DNA from 3 places in the Streptomyces sp. NPDC004732 genome. Region 1 is predicted to be linked to each of the others. Evidence: riboswitches for the same ligand, from Rfam matches in the RefSeq annotation. Region 1 holds a riboswitch; each other region holds the start of a gene.
What was found. Region 1 has a riboswitch for thiamine pyrophosphate ahead of thiO (glycine oxidase ThiO). Riboswitches for the same ligand answer to the same signal wherever they lie in the genome.

Region 1 (7,691 bases):
GCTGCGGTGACGCGGATCGTCGAGAAGGACGGCCGGGCGGCGGGCGTGGAGCTCGCGGACGGCACCACCGCGGAGGCGGACTTCGTGGTCGCGGGCGTCGCGCCCACAGCCCTGGACGCCATGCTGCCCGGTGTGAACATACGGGCGGAGGGTGACGTCCCGGCGCGTTCCGGCCTGCCCAGCCGCCTGACGGTCCTCCTGGCCCTGTCCGGCGCGCGCCCCGAAGGCGCCCCCCTGCGCACGGTGCTGCACTCCGCCGACCGCCAGGACGAGCTCGACCGCCTCTTCGGCGAGCGGCCCGGACTGCCCCTCTCCCCCACGCTCGCGGTGCTCCGCCCCGACGACCCGGAGCTGACGCCGGACGCCGCGCACGAGGCGGTGACGCTCACGGCGACGGTGCCCGCGCACCTGGAGGTCACGGCGGAGGACGTGGAGCGGGTGATCGCCCGCGCCGAGGCCGTGGTCCCGGAGCTGCGGAGCCGTCTGCTGTGGCACGAGGTCCGCACCCCGGCCGACGTCGCGGAGGCCACCGGAGCCGACGGCGGCGCCGTCCCCGCCCCGGCGCTCGCCGCGGCCGACGGGAAGCTCCTGCAGCCGTCCAACAGCACCCGGCTGCCGGGACTGTTCGCGGTCGGCGGCTGGGCCCACCCCGGCGGCGGCCTGCCCCACGCGGGCATGTCGGGCACGCTGGTCGCGGGGCTGATCGTCGAGGGCCCGGAGTTCCGCGGCTCCCGGTGACCGCCCCGCCGGGCCCCGCGATGGCTCAGTGGCGGTACGTGGCTCAGTAGCGGTACTGCTGCTCGTTGTAGCCCGAGCCGTCGTAGTCCCCCGCGTGGCCGCCCTGGTAGGGGTAGGGCTGCTCCGGCGGGAGTTCACCGCTGTACGGCTCGTCGGTGGTGCGCTGCTGGGGCACCCAGACGCCGCCGGGCGGGGTGTCCTGGTACGTCCCGCCGAGCCCGCCGCCGTAGGTGTCGCCTCCGTAGGGGGCGTACTGCTGCTGGTCGCCGTAGGTGTCGTAGCTCTGCCGGGCGCCGTAGGTCTGCGTGCCGATGTACGGGTCGGAGTACGCGGCGTACTGCTGCTGGCCGGTCTCGTCGTATCCGTAGTTCTGCTGGTCGTAGCCCGCGTAGGCCGCCGCGTCGTAGCCGTAGCCCTCGCTCTGGTGGGCGTCGCCCGCGGTGGGCGGGGCGTAAGGCGCGTCGCTGTACACGCCGTACTGGCCGGTGTCGTCGGGCATGGGTTCGGGCGCGTACACCCCGCCCGCGGGGAGGTCCGGGTCGTGCGCGGGGACGTCAGGGCCGTGCGCGGGCGGCGGCGGGACCTCTTCGTATTCCAGGTCGGAGACCTGCAGCGTCGGCTCCTTCGCGGCGCCCCGCCGCGGCGCCCTGCGGCGCTTGCTCAGGCCCGGCTGCCCGCCGAGCGCCCAGCCGGTGGAGAAGCCCTTGCGGAACGACAGCGTCACGTACGTCTGGCCCGTGGCGAAGGCGATGGCGCCGAGCCCGATGATCCACACCGACGGGATCAGCACCCCGACGACGACACCGAGGAAGCCGCCGAAGGCCAGCAGGCGCCAGCGCAGCCTGGCCTTGTACTGCAGCAGCACCTCGCCGAGCAGCCACAGCGCGACGAATCCGAACGCGATGTAGAGGACCGTCCAGCCCATGTACGCCCCTCTCCCCTGCGGCCGCCCGCTGGTACGGGTACGGGTACGGCCGATTCAGGCCTGGTGGTGCAGGCCCAGATTTTCGTAGATTTCCAGCGTCGCCGTGGAGTTGTTGAGCGTGATGAAGTGCAGTCCCGGCACACCTTCGGCCAGCAACCGCGCGCAGAACTCCGTCGCGAACTCGATGCCAATGGAGCGTACAGCGGCTGGATCGTCTTTGACCGCGAGGATCCGCTCTTTCAGCTCGGGCGGGAACACGGCGTTGCTGAGCTGGGGCAACCGGTCGAGCTGGCGGACGTTGGTGACCGGCATCATCTCGGGGATGATCGGCGTCTCGCAGCCTGCCGCCTCGACGCGGTCGCGCAGCCGCAGGTACTCCTCGGGGTCGAAGAACATCTGCGTGATCGCGTAGTCCGCGCCGGCCCGGCACTTGTCGATGAAGTGCCGGGTGTCGGACTCCCAGTCGGGCGAGCGCGGGTGCATCGCGGGGAAGGCGGCGACGCCCACGCAGAAGTCGCCGGACTCCTTGATGAGTTCGACCAGCTCGGCGGCGTAGGTGAGGCCCTCGGGGTGCGCGATCCAGTCGCCGAGCGGGTCGCCGGGCGGGTCGCCGCGGACCGCGAGCATGTTCCTGATGCCCGCGTCCGCGTACTGCCCGATGATGTTGCGCAGCTCGGCCACGGAGTGGTCGACCGCGGTCAGGTGCGCGACGGGCGTCAGCGTCGTGTCGGCGACGATCTGCTGGGTCTCCTTGACCGTGCCGGTGCGCGTGGAACCACCCGCTCCGTAGGTCACGGAGACGAAGTCCGGGGCGGCCGCCTCGACCCTGCGCAGCGCGTTCCAGAGGTTCCGCTCCCCCTTCGGGGTTTTCGGCGCGGAGAACTCGAACGAGAACGTCGTCTTACCGGTCGCGAGCATGTCGCGCACGGTGCGTGCGCGGTCAGTCCTGGTCGAAGCTGTGCCTAGGGCCATATGGGCAGGTTAGCCAGGCCGTGGCGGTCACCCAACCGGACCCTGGAGTTTTGGCCGGTTTGCCGGTTTCTTGTCCACGGATCGGACACTCCCGGGCTGTTGCTCACACAGACGTACGAAGCCGCTTCGCGAACTCGGCCGCGGCCGCGCCCGGGTCGTCCGCCTCGGTGATCGCCCGCACGACGACGACGCGCCGTGCGCCTGCCTCGAGCACCTCGTCGAGGTTGTCCGCGTCGATGCCGCCGATGGCGAACCAGGGGCGGTCCGTGCCCAGCGAGGCCGTGTAACGGACCAGGTCGAGGCCCGGGGCGTGGCGGCCCGGCTTGGTCGGCGTGGGCCAGCACGGGCCCGTGCAGAAGTAGTCCACACCCTCCTGGACGGCGGCCGCGGCGGCCTCCGACTCGGCGTGGGTGGAGCGGCCGATCAGCACGTCGTCGCGGCCGCCGAGGATGGCGCGGGCCGCGGGGACCGGCAGGTCGCCCTGGCCGAGGTGCAGCACGTCGGCGCCGATGGCGTGGGCGACGTCCGCGCGGTCGTTCACCGCGAGGAGCTTGCCGTGCCGCCGGGCGGCGTCCGCGAAGACCTGGAGGTGCTCGAGCTCTTCAGCGGCCTCCATGCCCTTGTCGCGCAGCTGCACGATGTCGACGCCGCCCGCGAGGACGGCGTCGAGGAACTCGGGGAGGTCCCCCTGGCTCCTGCGGGCGTCCGTGCACAGGTAGAGCCGGGCGTCGGCGAGCCGGTCGCGGTGGTCGGCGGCCATGGAGAAGTCCCCCCGTTGTCGGTGGCGTGCGGGCCGCGTGGTGTCACGCGGCCCGCACGCCGGACGATGTGTTCAGGTCAAACGGCCTTGCGCCTGCTCAGACGGCGAGCGCCTGGGCGCGGCGCTTCACCTCCGTGCCGCGATTCTCGCTCAGCGCCTGCGCGGGGGTGCCGGGCAGGGTCGGGTCGGGGGTGAAGAGCCACTCGAGCATCTCTTCGTCGGAGAAGCCGTCGTCCCTCAGGAGCGTCAGGGTGCCTGCGAGGCCCTTGACGACCTTGTCGCCGTCGATGAAGGCGGCCGGCACCTGGAGCGCACGGTTCTCACCGCGGCGCACAGCGATCAGCTGGCCCTCCTTGACCAGCTGGCGCACGCGGGTCACCTCGATCTCCAGCATCTCCGCGATGTCGGGGAGGTGCAGCCAGTCGGGGACGAGAGCATCAGTCTTTGCGTCAATCTCGGTCACGGGTCCAGCGTATCTCTGGCAGGCGGCCCGCACCGGATGGCGTCGTCCCGCTACGGAACGGCCTTGTCGTCCTGCTACAGAACGGCCTTGCCGCCCCGCTACAGAACCGCCTTCTTGAGCGGCACCGACGGATCCGCCGTCAGCGTGGGATCCAGCCGTGCGGCCGACTCGATCAGCTTGCGGCCCTGGGCCAGGTCCCTGGGGCGGCCCACGGCGAGGACCGCGACCAGGGCGCCGTCCCGCAGCCAGCACACCGACCAGGCCATGCCGCCGGGGTCGCCCCGCCACACCATCTCGTCCGCCCCGGCATGGTGACCCGCGTACTGCACGAAGCGGCCGAACTGCTCCGACCAGAAGTACGGCACGGGGTCGTACGCGGCGGGCGTCTCGCCGATGATGTTCGCCGCCACCGTGCGCGGCCCCTGGAGGGCGTTGTCCCAGTGGTGCACGAGCAGCCGCTCGCCGTACCGGCCCGAGGGGAAGGAGGAGCAGTCGCCGACCGCGTACACATCGGGCGCCGAGGTGCGCAGGCCCTCGTCGGCCACGACCTCGCGGTTGCTGCCCAGCTCGATGCCGGAGCCCGCGAGCCAGCCCGTCGCGGGCCGCGCCCCGATGCCGACGACGACGGCGCCCGCGGGCAGCCTGGTCCCGTCGGACAGGACGACGACGCCGGGTTCGACGCTCTCCACGCGCGCGTGGGTGCGCAGCACCGCTCCGGAGTCCGCGTACCAGCCCGCCATGGGGGCCGCGACCTCCTCCGGCAGCGCCCCCGCGAGCGGTCGTCCCGCGGCCTCGACGACGGTGACGGAACAGCCCGCCTCGCGCGCGGCCGTCGCGAACTCCGCGCCGATCCAGCCCGCCCCGACGACCACCACGTCGTGCTGCGCCGCGAGCACCGGGCGCAGCCGCTCGGCGTCGTCCAGGGTGCGCAGGAGGTGGACCCCGGGGACGCCTTCGGTGCCGGGCAGCCGAATCGGTTCGGCGCCGGTCGCCAGGACCAGGACGTCGTACCGGAGTGGGCCGTCGGCGGTGTCCAACTCATGGGCGTCGGGGCGCACCCCGGTGACGTCGCGGCCCAGGCTCAGCTCGATGCCGAGCGCCTCGAAGTCGATGTCGAAGGCCGATCCCTCCGCCTTGCCGAGCAGTACCGCCTTGGACAGCGGCGGCCTGTCGTAGGGCTGGTGCGGCTCGGCCCCTACGAGGGTGACCGAGCCCGCGAAACCCTGTTCGCGCAGGGCCACCGCGGTCTGCACCCCGGCCATCCCCGCGCCGACGATGACGACGTGGCGCTCCGCCTGTCGCGGCTTCCCGCGCTGCTGCTGCTCGCTCTGCCTCTGCTGCTCGCTCACCCGATCACTCTAGGGCGGTTGTCGAGGGCGCCCTCAGATGTGGTCGGGGAGATCTCTGACACAACGTCACCGCCCATACCCGGACAGCTCCCCTACTGCCGCACGAAGCGACGGGCTAGGGTGGCCCGTGCAGAGCACTCGCGGGAGCCCGGACGCACCGGGCTGAGAGGGAGGCTGGGACGGCCTCCGACCGTACGAACCTGATCCGGGTCATGCCGGCGAAGGGAGGGGCTGGACGCCCATGCATTCACGTACGACACCACCATCCGCCGCCTCTGACGTCCTGGTCGTCGGAGGCGGCATCATCGGCCTGGTCACGGCCTGGCGGGCCGCCGGGCGCGGACTGTCCGTGGCGGTCGTGGACCCCGCTCCCGGCGGCGGCGCCGCCCAGGTCGCGGCGGGCATGCTGGCCGCCGTCACCGAACTGCACTACGGCGAGCAGACCCTGCTCGGCCTCAACGTCGAATCCGCCCGCCGCTACCCCGCCTTCGCCGCCGAACTGGCCGAGGCGACCGGGCACGACCTCGGCTACCGCGCGTGCGGCACGCTCGCCGTCGCGCTGGACTCCGACGACCGCGCCCACCTGCGCGAACTGCACGACCTGCAGCGCCGGTCCGGCCTCGCGTCCGAGTGGCTGACCGGCCGCGAGTGCCGCCGTCTTGAGCCGATGCTCGCGCCGGGCGTACGCGGCGGGCTGCGGGTCGACGGCGACCACCAGATCGACCCGCGGCGGCTCGCGGGGGCGCTCGTGGTGGCCTGCGAGCGGGCCGGTGTGGTCTTCCACCGCGCCATGGCCGAGCGCCTCTCGGTCGTACGGGACCGGGCGCGCGGCGTCGTCCTCGCGGACGGCACCGAGCTGGGCGCGGACCTGACCGTGCTGGCGGCGGGCAGCCTCAGCGGGCGCCTCGCGGGCGTCCCCGACGACGTCCTGCCGCCCGTGCGGCCCGTGAAGGGCCAGGTGCTGCGGCTGACGGTGCCGAAGCCGTACGCGCCGTTCCTGAGCCGCACCGTGCGGGCCGTGGTGCGCGGCAGCCACGTCTACCTCGTGCCGCGCGAGAACGGCGAGCTCGTCGTGGGCGCGACCAGCGAGGAGCTCGGCTGGGACACCACGGTCACCGCGGGCGGCGTGTACGAACTCCTGCGGGACGCGCACGAACTCGTGCCCGGCATCACCGAGCTGCCCCTGACCGAGACCTGCGCGGGACTGCGCCCGGGCTCTCCCGACAACGCGCCGATGCTCGGCCCCACGCGGCTCGCCGGACTCCACCTGGCCACCGGGCACCACCGCAACGGCGTCCTGCTGACGCCCGTCACGGGTGACGTCATGGCGCATGCCCTGACCACGGGTGAACTCCCCGAAGAGGCACTCCCGTTCACCCCGCGCCGCTTCGACGGCGCCACCCCCGAAACCCTCGCCCCGCCCCGCACCCAGCACGTCACGGAGCAGCCCGCATGAGCACGCCTTTCGCCGTTTCCGTCAATGGGGAAGAGCGCGATGTGGCCTCGGGCACCACGCTCGACGCCCTCGTGGCCACCCTCTCCTCGGCGCACTCCGGTGTCGCCGCCGCCCTCAACGAAACCGTCGTCCCGCGCGCGCAGTGGCCCACCACGGCGCTCTCCGCGGGCGACCGCGTCGAAGTACTCACCGCCGTCCAGGGAGGCTGAACGACCATGGCAGACGACCCCTTCGTCATCGGCGGGCTCACCCTCTCCTCGCGCCTGATCATGGGCACGGGCGGGGCGCCGAGCCTCGACATCCTGGAGCGGTCCCTCGTCGCGTCCGGCACGGAGCTGACCACCGTCGCGATGCGCAGGCTCGACCCGGGCGTCCAGGGCTCGGTGCTCTCCGTGCTCGACCGGCTCGGCATCCGCGTCCTGCCCAACACCGCGGGCTGCTTCACTGCGGGCGAGGCGGTCCTCACCGCCCGGCTCGCGCGTGAGGCGCTCGGCACCGACCTGGTGAAGCTGGAGGTGATCGCCGACGAGCGCACCCTGCTGCCCGATCCGGTCGAGCTCCTGGACGCCGCCGAGACCCTGGTGGACGACGGCTTCACGGTCCTGCCCTACACGAACGACGACCCGGTGCTCGCGCGGAAGCTGGAGGACGTGGGCTGCGCGGCGATCATGCCGCTCGGCTCGCCCATCGGCTCCGGGCTCGGTATCCGCAATCCGCACAACTTCCAGCTGATCGTGGAGCACGCGCGCGTGCCGGTGATCCTCGACGCGGGCGCGGGCACGGCATCCGACGCGGCGATCGCGATGGAGCTGGGGTGCGCGGGCGTGATGCTCGCCTCCGCGGTGACGCGGGCGCAGGAGCCGGTCCTGATGGCCGAGGCCATGCGGCACGGGGTCGAGGCCGGACGCCTGGCGCACCGGGCGGGGCGGATTCCGCGACGGCACTTCGCCGAGGCGTCGTCGCCCGCCGAGGGCATGCCGCGCCTCGACCCGGAGCGCCCCGCGTTCTGAGTACCCCCCGGGGGCTCC
Region 2 (7,691 bases), on a different contig from region 1:
GCCGCCGTCGTCCGTGACGGCGCCCAGATCGCCATCGTCATCGGCGGAGGCAACTTCTTCCGCGGTGCCGAGCTCCAGCAGCGCGGCATGGACCGGGCCCGCTCCGACTACATGGGCATGCTCGGCACCGTCATGAACTGCCTCGCGCTGCAGGACTTCCTGGAGAAGGAAGGCATCGACTGCCGCGTCCAGACCGCCATCACGATGGGACAGGTCGCGGAGCCGTACATTCCGCTGCGTGCCGTGCGCCACCTGGAGAAGGGCCGCGTGGTCATCTTCGGTGCCGGTATGGGCATGCCGTACTTCTCCACCGACACCACCGCCGCACAGCGCGCCCTGGAGATCGACGCCGAGGCGCTGCTGATGGGCAAGAACGGCGTGGACGGCGTCTATGACTCCGACCCGAAGACCAACCCCGACGCGGTGAAGTTCGACTCCCTCGGCTACGGCGAGGTCATCACGCGCGACCTCAAGGTCGCCGACATGACCGCGATCACGCTGTGCCGGGACAACAAGCTGCCCATCCTGGTCTTCGAGCTGCTCTCCGAGGGCAACATCGCGCGGGCCGTCAAGGGTGAGAAGATCGGCACACTCGTGGGCGACCAGGGAAGCCGGGCCTGACCCCGAAGGACCTGGGCCAGCCTCAAGGAACGTACGCGAGACGGCCCTTGAGGGGATGGACAAAGCCCTGCCGGTCGGACACCGTGCAGGAAAGAGACGCGACGCAGCCGGCCGCCCCGTGCTAGCCGGGCCACTCAAGACACGCAGGAGCAAGTGGTGATCGAAGAGACCCTCCTCGAGGCCGAGGAGAAGATGGAGAAGGCCGTCGTGGTCGCCAAGGAGGACTTCGCCGCGATCCGCACCGGCCGTGCGCACCCGGCGATGTTCAACAAGATCGTGGCTGACTACTACGGCGCGCTGACGCCGATCAACCAGCTGGCCTCGTTCTCGGTGCCCGAGCCGCGGATGGCCGTGGTGACCCCGTTCGACAAGAGCGCGCTGCGCAACATCGAGCAGGCGATCCGGGACTCCGACCTCGGCGTCAACCCGAGCAACGACGGCAACATCATCCGGGTGACCTTCCCCGAGCTTACCCAGGACCGCCGCAAGGAGTACATCAAGGTCGCCAAGACCAAGGCCGAGGACTCCAAGATCTCGATCCGGTCGATCCGTCGCAAGGCCAAGGAGGCCTTCGACAAGGCGATCAAGGACGGCGACGTCGGCGAGGACGAGGGGCGCCGCGCCGAGAAGGAGCTCGACGACACCACCGCGAAGTATGTCGCCCAGGTGGACGAGCTGCTCAAGCACAAGGAAGCCGAGCTGCTCGAAGTCTGAGCCGAGGCTCGAGTCCGAGGAATCAGGGAATCCATCCGTGAACGACTCTTCCTGGGGGGCGCCGCCCAGATCCGGGTATTCGGGGCCGTCCTACCAGGGGCCCGGCCAGGGGGCGACCCCGCCAGGTCCCGCGTACGATGCGCAGGACGCGCTGTTTCCGTCTGAGACGCAGCCCATGCCCATCGTGCCCGACGTACCCGTGAACGGCGGAGACCAGGACGACGACCGGGGGGCCACTCGGATGGGCGGCCCCCTGTTCCGTGACGAGCCTCCGCAGGAGCCCATGCCCAGCGCACCACAGCCGCAGCCCGCCCCGGCAGCACCGCAGAAGAAGAGCGCGGGCCGCGATCTCGGGGCAGCCATAGGAGTCGGTGTAGGACTCGGCGCGGTCATCGTCGCGTCGCTGTTCATCGTGAAGGCCGTCTTCATCGGCGTCATAGCGGTCGCAGTCGTGGTCGGCCTCTGGGAGCTCACCTCCCGCCTGGAGGAGCGCAAGGGCATCAAGGCGCCGCTCGTGCCGCTCGCGGTGGGCGGCGCGGCGATGGTCGTCGCGGGATACGTCCGCGGGGCCGAGGGCGCGTGGGTCGCGATGGCCCTCACCGCGCTCGCCGTCCTGGTCTGGCGCATGACCGAGCCGCCCGAGGGCTATCTCAAGGACGTCACGGCGGGGGTTTTCGCCGCCTTCTACGTTCCTTTCCTCGCCACCTTCGTGGCGCTGATGCTCACCGCGGACGACGGCCCGCAGCGGGTGCTCACCTTCCTGCTCCTGACCGTGGTCAGCGACACCGGTGCGTACGCGATCGGCTGGCGCTTCGGCAAGCACAAGCTGGCCCCGCGCATCAGCCCCGGCAAGACCCGCGAGGGCCTGGTCGGCGCAGTCACCTTCGCGATGGCCGCGGGCGCGCTGTGCCTGCAGTTCCTCATCGACGACGGCGCGTGGTGGCAGGGTCTCGTGATCGGTTTCGCGGTCGCGGCGAGCGCCACGCTCGGCGACCTCGGCGAGTCGATGATCAAGCGTGACCTCGGCATCAAGGACATGGGCACGCTGCTGCCCGGCCACGGCGGCATCATGGACCGCCTGGACTCCCTGCTGCCGACGGCGCCGGTGGTGTGGCTGCTCCTCGTGGCCTTCGTCGGCACCGGCTGATACCTGGTCTGACCTGCGTAGATGTGCGTGAGGGGTCCGTTGTCCACAGGGCGGCGGGCCCCTTGCCGTATGTCTGCGACACTGGAAGGACCATGCCTGTACCCGGAGAACTCACTTTCGTCGCGCCCCGCGGTGCCAAGAAGCCCCCGCGGCACCTCGCCGACCTCACGCCCGCCGAGCGCAAGGAAGCCGTCGCCGCCATCGGCGAGAAGCCGTTCCGTGCCAAGCAGCTCTCGCAGCACTACTTCGCGCGGTATGCGCACGACCCGGCCGAGTGGACCGACATCCCGGCCGGGGCGCGCGAGAAGCTGCGCGAGGCGTTGCTGCCCGATCTGATGTCCGTGGTGCGGCACATCAGCTGTGACGACGACACGACGCGCAAGACGCTGTGGCGGCTCTTCGACGGGACGCTCGTCGAGTCCGTGCTCATGCGGTATCCGGACCGGGTCACCATGTGCATCAGCTCGCAGGCGGGCTGCGGCATGAACTGCCCGTTCTGTGCCACGGGGCAGGCCGGTCTCGACCGGAACCTGTCCACCGGTGAGATTGTGCATCAGATTGTCGACGGCATGCGGGCGCTCCGGGACGGCGAGATTCCTGGTGGGCCTGCCCGGCTGTCGAACATCGTGTTCATGGGCATGGGTGAGCCGCTGGCCAACTACAACCGGGTGGCCGGGGCCATTCGCCGCCTCACCGACCCGGAGCCCGACGGGCTCGGTCTCTCGCAGCGCGGGATCACCGTGTCGACGGTGGGCCTCGTGCCCGCCATCCACCGGTTCTCCGACGAGGGCTTCAAGTGCCGCCTCGCGATCTCGCTGCACGCGCCGGACGACGAGCTGCGCGACACCCTCGTGCCGGTGAACACGCGCTGGCAGGTGCGGGAGGTGCTCGACGCCGGATGGGAGTACGCGGCCAAGTCCGGGCGCCGGCTCTCCATCGAGTACGCGCTGATTCGCGACATCAATGACCAGGCGTGGCGCGGTGACCGGCTCGGGCGGCTGCTCAAGGGCAAGCCGGTGCACGTGAACCTCATTCCGCTGAACCCGACGCCGGGCTCGAAGTGGACGGCCTCGCGGCCCGAGGACGAGAAGGCCTTCGTGGAGGCCATCGCCGCCCATGGTGTGCCGGTCACGATTCGGGACACCCGGGGTCAGGAGATCGACGGGGCGTGCGGCCAGCTCGCCGCTGCCGAGCGGTAGGCGAGCGGCAGGCGAGAGGTAGTCTGGCGGGCGTACGGCTCCGTACGAGTACACACATCTGCATATTCCGACAGGGGAGCGCCACAGCGCTGAGAGTGCGGCACCTTGGACAGGTGGGCCGCAGACCCTCTGAACCTCGCCCAGGTCATTCTGGGTAGGAAGTTCGGGCATCACTCAAGCTGTAGCGCCCTGCCCGCGTGCCGTCGGTGCGCGGGCGGGGCCGCGTCTTCTCCTGGTCACCCAGGAGGAAATTCAGTGAGCACCACCAAGAAGGTCTCGTTCACCGCCGTGGCGGTGGGCATCGGGCTCGTCGCCGTCTCCGCGTGCGGCAGCTCCGACGGCGGGTCGGGGAAGGCCGACTCCAAGAGCGTGACGCTCGTCAGTCACGACTCCTTCAACGTCTCCAAGGACGTGCTGCAGGACTTCGAGAAGCGGTCCGGGTACAAGGTCAAGGTCCTCAAGGACGGTGACGCGGGCGCCGCCGTGAACAAGGCGATCCTCTCCAAGGACAACCCGCAGGGCGATGTCTTCTTCGGGGTCGACAACACGCTGCTGTCCCGGGCGCTCGACAACGGGCTCTTCCAGTCGTACGAGGCCAAGGGCTCGGACAAGATCAAGCCCGCGGTCCGGGCCGACGGGGACAAGCACCGGGTCACGCCCGTCGACAGCGGTGACATCTGCGTCAACTACGACAAGAAGTACTTCGCCGACAAGAAGCTGGCGCCGCCGAAGTCCTTCGAGGACCTGACGAAGCCCGCGTACAAGAACCTGCTTGTCACCGAGAACGCCTCGACCTCCTCTCCCGGCCTCGGCTTCCTGCTCGGCACCGCCGCCAAGTACGGGGACGACGGCTGGGAGAGCTACTGGAAGAAGCTCAAGGCCAACGGCGTCAAGGTCGTCGACGGCTGGGAGCAGGCCTACAACGAGGAGTTCTCCGGGTCCGCGGGCGGCAAGAAGGCCAAGGGCGACCGGCCGCTCGTCGTCTCCTACGCCTCCTCGCCGCCCGTCGAGGTCCTCTACGCCGATCCGCAGCCGAAGCAGGCGCCGACCGGCGTCGCGACCGGCACCTGCTTCCGCCAGGTCGAGTACGCGGGCCTGCTCAGCAACGCAGGGAACGAGAAGGGCGGCAAGGCGCTCCTCGACTTCCTCGCGGGCCAGGAGTTCCAGGAGGACATGCCGCTGAAGATGTTCGTGAACCCGGTGCGTGAGGGCACCAAGCTGCCGAAGCTGTTCACGGAGCACGGCGTGACGGTGGACAAGCCCGAGACGCTGGACCCGAAGAAGATCGCCGACAACCGCGAGCCGTGGATCAAGTCGTGGACCTCGCTCGTACTGAAGTAACCGAAGGAGCCGACGACACGGCCAAGTCCCGCCTTCGTGGCGGGTCCGGTCGCGGGAGCGCGGCGCGGCTCGGCCTGATGGCCGTGCCCGTCGCGTTCTTCGCGCTCTTCTTCGCCTACCCGGTCACGGCGATCGTCGCGCGCGGGCTGCACATCGACGGCGGCTGGCAGTTCGGGCGGATCACGGACGTCCTCGGGCAGTCCGACATCCGGCACGTGCTGTGGTTCACCACCTGGCAGGCGCTCGCGTCGACGGTGCTCACGCTGCTGATCGCGCTCCCCGGCGCGTATGTCTTCGCGCGCTTCGACTTCCCGGGCAAGCGGGTGCTGCGGGCCGTCGTCACCGTTCCTTTCGTGCTCCCGACGGTCGTCGTCGGTACGGCCTTCCTCGCGCTGATCGGGCGGGGCGGGCTCTTCGACGAGCTGTGGGGCGTACGCCTGGACACCACGGTGTGGGCGATCCTGCTCGCGCACGTCTTCTTCAACTACGCGGTCGTCGTACGGACCGTGGGCGGGCTGTGGTCGCAGCTCGACCCGCGGCAGGAGGAGGCCGCGCGGATGCTCGGCGCCTCCCGCTGGAGGTCGTGGCGGACGGTGACGCTGCCCGCGCTCGCACCGGCGGTGGCCGCGGCCGCGCTCATGGTCTTCCTCTTCACCTTCACCTCCTTCGGCGTCGTGCAGATCCTCGGCGGTCCCGCGTACTCGACGCTCGAAGTGGAGATCTACCGGCAGACCGCGCAGCTCCTCGATCTGCCGACGGCCGCCGTCCTGACCCTCGTGCAGTTCGCCGCGGTCGGGCTGATCCTGGCGATCCACGCATGGACGGTGCGGCGGCGCGAGAGCGCGCTGAAGCTCGTCGACGCCTCGGCGGTGGCGCGCAGGCCGCGCGGCGCCGGGCAGTGGACGCTGCTCGGGTTCGTCATGGCGACGATCGCCCTGCTGATCCTGTTGCCGCTCGGTGTGCTGATCCAGCGCTCCTTCGATGGCCCCGACGGGTTCGGGCTCGCGTATTACAGGGAGCTCACCTCGGCGGACGGCGGTGCCTTCCTGGTGCCGCCGATCGAGGCGATCTGGAACTCACTGCAGTACGCGGTCGTGGCCACGGCCATCGCCGTGCTGATCGGGGGGCTCGCGGCCGCCGCCCTCACCCGGCGCGCGGGCCGACTCGTGCGCGGGTTCGACGCGCTGCTCATGCTGCCGCTCGGCGTCTCCGCGGTGACCGTCGGCTTCGGGTTCCTGATCACACTCGACAAGCCGCCGCTGGATCTGCGGGCCTCCTGGATCCTGGTGCCGCTCGCCCAGGCCCTGGTCGGTGTGCCCTTCGTCGTACGCACCATGCTGCCCGTCCTGCGTGCGGTGGACGGGCGGCTGCGTGAGGCGGCGGCCGTGCTCGGGGCGTCGCCGCTGCGGGCGTGGCGCGAGGTCGACCTGCCGATGGTGTGGCGGGCGCTGCTGATCGCCGCCGGGTTCGCCTTCGCCGTCTCGCTCGGCGAGTTCGGGGCGACGGTCTTCATCGCGCGGCCCGACAACCCGACGCTGCCGGTCGCCGTGGCACGGCTGCTCGGCCGCGCGGGTGACCTCAACTACGGCCAGGCGATGGCCCTCTCGACGATTCTCATGGTGGTGTGCGCGGTGTCCCTGCTGCTCCTGGAACGCGTCCGGACCGACCGCACCACGGGGGAGTTCTGATGACGGACGCCTTGCTGAGCCTGCGGGACGCGACGGTGCGTTTCGGGGCGCGGGCCGTGCTCGACGCCGTCGACCTCGATGTCGCCGAGCACGAAATCGTCTGTGTGCTCGGGCCGAGCGGCAGCGGCAAGTCGACGCTGCTGCGGGCGGTCGCCGGGCTGCAGGGGCTCGATGCCGGTCAGGTCCTCCTGGGCGGGCGCGACCAGCGCGGGGTGCCCGCGCACAAGCGGGGCGTCGGCCTGATGTTCCAGGACCACCAGCTCTTCCCGCAGCGCGACGTGGCGGGCAACGTCGCCTTCGGGCTGCGCATGCACGGCGCCTCGCGCGGCGAACAGGCCGACCGGGTCGCCGAGTTGCTGGACCTCGTCGGCCTCCCCAAGGCGCAGCGGCGCGCGGTCGCCTCGCTCTCCGGGGGCGAGCAGCAGCGCGTGGCGCTGGCGCGGGCGCTCGCGCCGCGGCCCCGGCTCCTGATGCTCGACGAGCCCCTCGGCCAGCTCGACCGCTCGCTGCGGGAGCGCCTCGTCGTCGAGCTCAGGGAACTCTTCGACGAGCTGGGCACGACCGTGCTGGCCGTCACGCACGACCAGGGCGAGGCGTTCGCGCTCGCCGACCGCGTCGTCGTCATGCGGGACGGGCGGATCGCCCAGTCCGGCACCCCGCTGGAGGTGTGGCAGCGCCCGGCCGACGAGTTCGTGGCGCGCTTCCTCGGTTTCGACAACGTCGTGCGGGCGGCCGTGGAGGGCGCGGCCGCCGACACGGTGTGGGGCAAGGTCCCCGTCCCCGACGGCGTCCCGGCCGGGCAGCACAAGATCCTGGTGCGGCCTGCCGGGGTGCGGCTCGTGTCCGCCGAGGACGGGCTGCCGTGCGTGGTCACGGCGCGCACCTTCCGCGGCACCCATGTCGCCGTCCATCTGCAGCCGGTGGAGGGGCCGCGCCTGGAGGCGGCGTGCGCGCTGCGCCGGGCGCCGGAGGTCGGGGAGA
Region 3 (7,691 bases), on a different contig from region 1:
GGTGAGCGAGGAGCACGGCCCCCTGTTCGTCGTCGGGGATGTGCACGGCTATCTGGACGAGCTCGTCGCGGCCCTCCAGGAGCAGGGCCTCATCGACGCCGAGGGCAACTGGTCCGCGGGCAATGCGCGCCTGTGGTTCCTCGGTGACTTCACCGACCGCGGGCCCGACGGCATCGGCGTCATCGACCTCGTGATGCGGCTGTCCGCGGAGGCCGCCGCCGCCGGCGGCTACTGCAAGGCCCTCATGGGCAACCACGAGCTGCTCCTGCTCGGCGCCAAGCGCTTCGGGGACACCCCGGTGAACTCCGGCGCGGGCACCGCCACCTTCCAGGCCGCCTGGCTCCTGAACGGCGGGCAGAAGACCGACATGGAGCGTCTGGAGGACCACCACCTGCAGTGGATGGCCCGCCTCGACGCGATGGAGGAGGCCGACGGCCACCTGCTCGTGCACTCCGACACAACCGCCTATCTGGATTACGGTGACTCGATCGAGGCGGTGAACGACACCATCCGCGAGACACTTACGCGCAACGACGCCGACGAATGCTGGGACCTCTTCCGCAAGTTCACCAAGCGCTTCGCGTTCCGCGACGAGTCCGGCCCCTCGGCCGTCCGCGAACTTCTCGACATGTACGGCGGCACACGCATCGTCCACGGTCACAGCCCCATCCCCTACCTCCTGGGGGACGTCGGCTCCGAGGACGAGTCGGACGGCGGCGGCCCGGTCATCGAGGGCCCGCACGTCTACGCCGACGGTCTGGCCATCGCCATGGACGGCGGAGTGACCATGGCCGGAAAGCTACTGGTCTGCCAACTCCCCCTGGGTATCTGAGCGTTCTCTGGGCAGGTGCCCCCCTACACGATCACGCTGGCCAGGGGGGCAATTTCCGGAAACCCCCTGTCACCGCGTGCCGTCACGGCTCTACCATCGGCTTATCCGTAGCAGGCTCCCCTCCGTTTCTGCCCAACGGCTCGTAGCCATGCGAGCCTCAGCCCTACGGAGCATCGGGGGATGCACATGAACAGCGCTCCACACCTGCTCAATGAGGACCGCCCCGAGTACGAGCGGATCCTCGATGAGGCGCTGCGCACCGCACCAGACCGTCCCGAACTCGCCGCAGTGGGCCAGCGGCTCAACACCGAACAACTGCGCACCATGGCCCTGAACGCGACAGCACTGATCACGGCCGCTGCCGCGACCGAGTACGCGCACTACGTGAAGGTTCGCGAGGAGTTGCGCGAACCTCGACCGACGTCCACTTCGATCCGCGAAGGGAGCGGACAGAGCGCCGCGGAGTCGGGTTCCGGCGGCGTCAGCCTCGCCACCACGATGGGCGAGGTAGCCGAGCCGGCAGCAGCGGGAGCCGGGGCGATCGCGGTCGTCGCGGTCCTCGCACCCGTCCTCGCGGGGACGGCCGCCGCGATCTTCCTGCTCGTCGGCTACATCCTGAAGATGCTCAACCCCGAGCCCGCCTTCGCGGACACCCTGCTCACCGCGGGATGGCTGTTCGGCGCGCTCACCGCCGGGGGCATCCTGGTCGCCGCGGGCGGTCTGCTCCTGACCGCCCTGCGCAACGGCTCCACCTCGCTCCAGGCAGATCTGCACGGCGAGCGGTACGAGGCGGTGTCCCGCGCCAGGGAAGCCTGGGGCCAGGCGCTCCTCGACCGGGGCATCGTGCCGTTCCTGCGCGAGGCCCTGACGGAGCCGGGCGGTGCATCCGCCGCCCGCACGCCGTCAGTGCACCCGAGCGGTTCGGCAGCCAACGGCCGCATGCCGCAACTCGGCTATCACCGGCCGGGATTCAGCAGCCCGGACGGCGGCCGGACGGGGCCGCGGCCGAGCTACTCGAGCCCCGACTTCTCCAGCCCCGACTTCGGCGGGCCCGACCACAAGCCGGAGTAGCGGATCGGCCGAACCGCAACGCTTCGGGGCTGCGACACCGCTTCGTGGCCCCGCCACCGACCGGGGGCGGGACCACGGAGCCTGAGTCACTGGGCCTCAGTCGGCGATCGGCAGATAGACCCGGTTGCCCGCGGCCGCGAACTCCTTGGACTTCTGCTCCATCCCCGCCTCGATGTCCTCGGAACCGAGGTCACCGCCGTGCTGGCGCCGGATGTCCTGCGAGATCTTCATCGAGCAGAACTTCGGCCCGCACATCGAGCAGAAGTGTGCCGTCTTCGCGGGCTCGGCCGGCAGGGTCTCGTCGTGGAACTCCCGTGCCGTGACCGGGTCGAGGGCCAGATTGAACTGGTCCTCCCAGCGGAACTCGAAGCGTGCGTCCGAGAGCGCATCGTCCCAGTCCTGTGCGCCCGGGTGCCCCTTGGCGAGGTCCGCCGCGTGCGCCGCGATCTTGTACGTGATGACACCCGTCTTCACGTCGTCGCGGTTGGGCAGGCCCAGGTGCTCCTTGGGCGTGACGTAGCAGAGCATGGCCGTGCCCCACCAGCCGATCATCGCGGCGCCGATGCCGGAGGTGATGTGGTCGTAGGCGGGCGCGATGTCCGTGGTGAGCGGGCCGAGCGTGTAGAACGGCGCCTCTTCGCAGATCTCCTGCTGGAGGTCGATGTTCTCCTTGATCTTGTGCATCGGGACGTGACCGGGGCCCTCGATCATCGTCTGTACGTTGTGACGCTTGGCGATCGTGTTGAGTTCCCCGAGCGTCCGCAACTCGGCGAACTGCGCCTCGTCGTTGGCGTCCGCGATCGATCCGGGCCGCAGACCGTCGCCGAGCGAGTACGTCACGTCGTACGCCGCGAGGATCTCGCAGAGGTCCTCGAAGTGCTCGTAGAGGAAGCTCTCCTTGTGGTGCGCGAGACACCAGGCGGCCATGATCGAGCCGCCGCGCGAGACGATGCCGGTCTTGCGGCGCGCGGTGAGCGGCACGTACGGGAGGCGCACTCCCGCGTGGACCGTCATGTAGTCCACGCCCTGCTCGGCCTGCTCGATGACCGTGTCCTTGTAGATCTCCCAGGTCAGCTCCTCGGCCTTGCCGTCGACCTTCTCCAGGGCCTGGTAGAGGGGGACGGTGCCGATCGGCACGGGGGAGTTGCGCAGGACCCACTCGCGGGTGGTGTGGATGTTGCGGCCCGTGGAGAGGTCCATGACCGTGTCGGCGCCCCACTGGGTCGCCCAGGTCATCTTGTCCACCTCCTCCTCGATGGAGGAGGTGACCGCGGAGTTGCCGATGTTGGCGTTCACCTTCACCAGGAACTTCTTGCCGATGATCATCGGCTCGATCTCCGGGTGGTTGACGTTGGCGGGAATCACCGCGCGGCCCGCGGCGACCTCTTCCCGCACGATCTCGGGGTCCATGCCCTCGCGGATCCCGATGAACTCCATCTCGGGCGTGATCTCGCCGCGCCTGGCGTACGCGAGCTGCGTCACCGCCTGGCCTTCGCGGCCACGCCGCGGCTGGCGGGGGCGGCCGGGGAAGACCGCGTCGAGGTTCTTGAGCCCGCCGCGGGGCGAGGTGTGCTTGATGCCGTCGTCCTCGGGACGCGGCGGTCGGCCCACATACTCCTCGGTGTCGCCGCGGGCGATGATCCAGTTCTCCCGCAGCGGCGCCAGGCCGCGGCGGACGTCGGTCTCCGCCGACGGGTCGGTGTACGGGCCCGAAGTGTCGTACAGGGTGACGGCCTTGCCATTGGTGAGGTGCACCTGGCGGACCGGCACACGCAGGTCGGGGCGCGAACCCTCGACATACGCCTTGTGCCAGCCGATGGACTTCCCGGCCTCGTCGCTCTGGTTCTGCGTCGAGGCAGGCGTGCGTGCGTCCGATGTGGTCATGAGACCTACTCCCTACGCCGGCATTACCCGGTAACAGGTTCGGCGGTCGACGCAGCGGCTTCCGTACGGTTCGTGCACATCTCGTGCCGATTCGTACGAAGGTCAGCGCCCTCTCAGCCCGGTGCTCCGAGCTCCCGCGATTGCAAAGGTGGCTCCACGCTAGCGTCATGTCGGGCGCGCTGAACAGAGGGCCCCTCCCGTTCTTGCGATGATCGGGCAGTGACCACCACAGAGCCGCCGCCCCCGCCGCCCTCGCAGCCGCCTGTTTCCGCGACGCCTCCGGAGGGGCACGGACACGGGCATTCCCACAGCCACGGCCCGGCCGCGCCGGTCTCGAAGCATCTGCGCAAGGTCATCGCCGCGGTACTGATTCCCTTCGCCACCGCGGTCGTCGTGGGCCTGATGGTGCTGTGGCCGGGTGGCACGCCGAGCCACGAACGCACCGGCGTCGGATTCGACCGGCAGACACAGTCGGCGAAGGTCACGAAGGTGCGGGAACTGCCCTGCAAGGACCTCAGCCCCTCGCAGACCCCGCCGAACGGTGACACCTCCACGGCCGAGGGCCAGTCCGCACAGTCCGCGGCGACGGGCACCTGCAAGAAGGCGACGGTCGAGGTGGCCAGCGGCGACGACAAGGGCCGCACCTTTACGGAGATCATCCAGCCGGACTCGCCGCGCCAACTGAAGCAGGGCCAGCAGGTGGTGGTCGCCTACGAGCCCAAGGCCCCCGAAGGCCTGCAGTACTCCGTCATCGATGTGAACCGCAAGATGCCGATGGCGCTGCTCGCCGGCATCTTCGCGCTCGCCGTCGTGGTCGTGGGCCGACTGCGCGGCGTGATGGCCCTGGTCGCACTCGCCATCAGCTTCATGGTGCTCACGTTCTTCATCCTCCCGGCGATCCTCCAGGGGTCGAATCCCCTGGTCGTGGCGGTGATCGGGGCGAGCGCCATCATGCTGATCGCGCTCTATCTCTGCCACGGCCTGACAGCCCGGACATCGGTCGCGGTACTCGGCACGCTCATCTCCCTCCTGCTCATCGGCCTGCTCGGCTCGCTCTTCATCGGCTGGGCCGCGCTGACCGGCAACACGGACGACAACACCGGCCTCATTCATGGCCTGTACCCGTCCATCGACATGAGCGGCCTGCTGCTCGCGGGCGTCATCATCGGCTCGCTCGGTGTCCTCGACGACGTGACGGTCACCCAGACCTCCGCCGTCTGGGAACTGCATCAGGCCAATCCGACGATGGGCTGGCGTGGCCTGTACCGCGCGGGCATCCGCATCGGCCGCGACCACATCGCCTCGGTCGTCAACACCCTCGTCCTCGCCTACGCGGGTGCCGCGCTGCCCCTGCTGCTGCTCTTCTCCATCGCGCAGTCCAGCGTGGGCACGGTGGCCAACAGCGAGTTGGTCGCCGAGGAGATCGTGCGCACCCTGATCGGCTCGATCGGCCTGGTCGCCTCCGTACCGGTGACGACGGCGCTGGCCGCCCTGGTCGTCTCGGCGGACCGCACCACCGGCTCCGGCTCCGCCACGGGGGCAGTCGTGGGCAGCCGCGACGGAGGCGGTGTGACCGGCGGCGGGGCGATCCGGGCGCCCCGCGGGGGGAAGGGGCGGCGCCGCAAGCGCTAGATCCCCAAATGCATCAAAATGCCATCAGCCTGCGCCTGTTGGCGTCATCGGCTCAACCCGCGTTCTGCTCTTCTCCGAGGATCCGGTCGAGCGCCTCGTCGAGATGGGTCTCGAAGTCGGCGAGCGCCCGCTCCTGCCCCAGCGGCACCAGCTTGTCCGTACGGTCGAGGAAGGCGAGCAGCGGAGGGATGCCCACCCTGAACCGCGCCTGATCGGCGCCGACCTGAAGCCTGATCAGGGCCTCGTCCAGCATCGCGGAGTCGGTGGGTTCGACGCGCACATCCCCGTCCCCGCACGGCCTGCCCACCCCGTCGACCAGCAGCTCCCGCCCGAAGGTCCAGGTCACCGGGGCGTCCCCCGGCAGATGGAACGTCAGCCGCACGGCATAGGGGTCCGCGAGCTCGTAGCGCAGCTCCACCGGGATGCGAAACGACAGCTCCTCGGAAACAAGGAAGCTCATCATGACCTCTGCCTGCACCGTCTCGCCCATCGCGCCCTACCCCGTCACTTGGCCCTCAAGTGGCCAGGAACCAGCTCCCTGACACATCTGGCATCTTGCTTAACGTGAGCACCAGATCACAAGGAGTGAGTTTTCAGATGCTGATAGAGAAGGCGAGTGTCCCTAGTAGCTTTCCGATCTCCCGCTGCAACTTTTCGGCCGCCGGCAGCAGTCGATCGGCTTGCGAGGAGGGTACGGAAATGGCCATGGTCGCCGCGGTGTCCCCGGCCATGATCGGGACAGCCGCGCAGAGCGTCCCGAGCGCGTACTCCTGGCGCTCCACGACGGGCCGCATGCGCTCTATCGCGTCGAGCCGCCGGATGAACGTGCGGTCGTCCCGGACCGAGTAGCGCGTGATCGACTGAACCGGGTAGCGGTCGAGGTGGTCCTGTCTTGCCTTGTCGTCGAGCTGGCCCAGCAGGCACTGGCCGATCGCGTGGGCATGTCCCGTCTCCCGGAAGTCCGCCCATTCCTCGACGGCGGGGTTGCCCGGGGTGTCCGCGACGGCCATGACTTCGATCTCCCCCTCCCGGTAGACGGCGAAGTACACGGGGACGCCGATGGTGTCGCGCCAGTGCGCCAGGGTCTCGTCGATCCTTGCGCGTCGGTTCTGCTGCGCTCCGCTGCTGCTCAGCCGCTCGGCTGCCTCGCCGAGCACGAACACGCCCTTGTCCCGGCGCAGATAGCCCTCGTGGGTCAGGGTGCGGAGCAGGTGGTACGCGGTGGGGAGCGCGATTCCCGCCTCCCGCGCCAACTGCTTTGCGGGCGCCCCGCTCTGGTGCGACGCGGCGGCTTCCAGCAGGCGCATCGCCCGCTGGACGGAACCGATGAGGGTCGGCCCGCCGACGGGGTCCGTGCCGGTGGCGGAGTCTGTGCCCGTGACAGAGTCCGTGCCGGTGGCGGTGGTGGGGTCCGTGCCGGCCGGTGATGTGGTGGCGTCGACCGGCGAGCTGGTGGTGTCGACCGGTGAGGTGCTGGTGTCGACCGCGGCCAAGGTTCACTCCCGAAGCGCGTGGAGGGCCCGCCCGTGCCCGGGTAGTGAGGGAAGAGCGGTACGCGTATGCCCGTCCGCGGGGATCGGCCCCCACGTCGGATTCCGGACTCTAATCCTCGGCCACCGTCCTACGGCGCCCCACCGGGAAACTTCCCCCGCCCGAGGGAACCCCCGGGAAGAATCACCAGTCGGTACGCGACGAGGACGAGCCGGATATGAACTTCCGTACGACATAGATGAGTCCGCCGACCAAGGCTACGAATAGGAGTGCCTTGAAGAGCAGGCCGACCACGAATCCGACCACGGTCGCTATCAAGCTGCCGAACACGACGAGTGCGACGACCGGCACGGCCACCCACTTCACCCACCACGGCATTCCCGCAAAGATCTCCTTGGTTGCCATCGTCCTTACCTCTCTCCGCTCTGCTTCTGAATCTCCGCAGGTTCCTGGCTTCTTGCATTCGATGCTAGGGCGCCGAAGGGCTCCGCGGGGGCCTCGGAGCCCTTGTCCTCCCCTGATCCGACCCTTAGGGAACCCCGAGGTCGGAGCCCTGAAGAGGTCAACCTGCGGAGGGAGATCAGGACTCCGGAGGAGAGAACACTACGAGCACCCGCAGGTCCTCGCTGATGTGGTGGAACTTGTGGGCGACACCGGCCGGCACATAGACCACGCTGCCCCGCGCCACCTGCGTCGTCTCCATGCCCACGGTGATCGCCGCGCGCCCGCTGACGACCATGTACACCTCGTCCTGCCCGTGCGGCTGCTGCGGGTCGGTGTC

Region 2: linked by a shared signal. The riboswitch ahead of ABZV77_RS18105 (thiamine ABC transporter substrate-binding protein) and the one ahead of thiO (glycine oxidase ThiO) in region 1 are both predicted to bind thiamine pyrophosphate.
Region 3: linked by a shared signal. The riboswitch ahead of thiC (phosphomethylpyrimidine synthase ThiC) and the one ahead of thiO (glycine oxidase ThiO) in region 1 are both predicted to bind thiamine pyrophosphate.

Annotation. Positions count from the first base shown of each region.
Region 1 is NZ_JBEXJR010000022.1:81,668-89,358, reverse strand. It holds gene ABZV77_RS40305 (NAD(P)/FAD-dependent oxidoreductase) at 1-738, shown strand, start outside; gene ABZV77_RS40300 (hypothetical protein) at 782-1,663, opposite strand; gene metF (methylenetetrahydrofolate reductase [NAD(P)H]) at 1,718-2,635, opposite strand; gene thiE (thiamine phosphate synthase) at 2,739-3,395, opposite strand; gene ABZV77_RS40285 (Rv2175c family DNA-binding protein) at 3,493-3,858, opposite strand; gene ABZV77_RS40280 (FAD-dependent oxidoreductase) at 3,957-5,120, opposite strand; TPP riboswitch at 5,338-5,451, shown strand; gene thiO (glycine oxidase ThiO) at 5,449-6,663, shown strand; gene thiS (sulfur carrier protein ThiS) at 6,660-6,872, shown strand; gene ABZV77_RS40265 (thiazole synthase) at 6,879-7,673, shown strand.
Region 2 is NZ_JBEXJR010000005.1:580,089-587,779, forward strand. It holds gene pyrH (UMP kinase) at 1-621, shown strand, start outside; gene frr (ribosome recycling factor) at 778-1,335, shown strand; gene ABZV77_RS18095 (phosphatidate cytidylyltransferase) at 1,373-2,482, shown strand; gene rlmN (23S rRNA (adenine(2503)-C(2))-methyltransferase RlmN) at 2,575-3,681, shown strand; TPP riboswitch at 3,744-3,860, shown strand; gene ABZV77_RS18105 (thiamine ABC transporter substrate-binding protein) at 3,937-5,022, shown strand; gene ABZV77_RS18110 (iron ABC transporter permease) at 5,100-6,710, shown strand; gene ABZV77_RS18115 (ABC transporter ATP-binding protein) at 6,710-7,691, shown strand, end outside.
Region 3 is NZ_JBEXJR010000008.1:391,378-399,068, reverse strand. It holds gene ABZV77_RS25660 (metallophosphoesterase) at 1-832, shown strand, start outside; gene ABZV77_RS25655 (hypothetical protein) at 1,013-1,903, shown strand; gene thiC (phosphomethylpyrimidine synthase ThiC) at 2,000-3,787, opposite strand; TPP riboswitch at 3,780-3,935, opposite strand; gene ABZV77_RS25645 (YibE/F family protein) at 4,007-5,419, shown strand; gene ABZV77_RS25640 (SsgA family sporulation/cell division regulator) at 5,472-5,909, opposite strand; gene ABZV77_RS25635 (helix-turn-helix domain-containing protein) at 6,013-6,747, opposite strand; gene ABZV77_RS25630 (DUF5326 family protein) at 7,094-7,315, opposite strand; gene ABZV77_RS25625 (cupin domain-containing protein) at 7,491-7,691, opposite strand, start outside.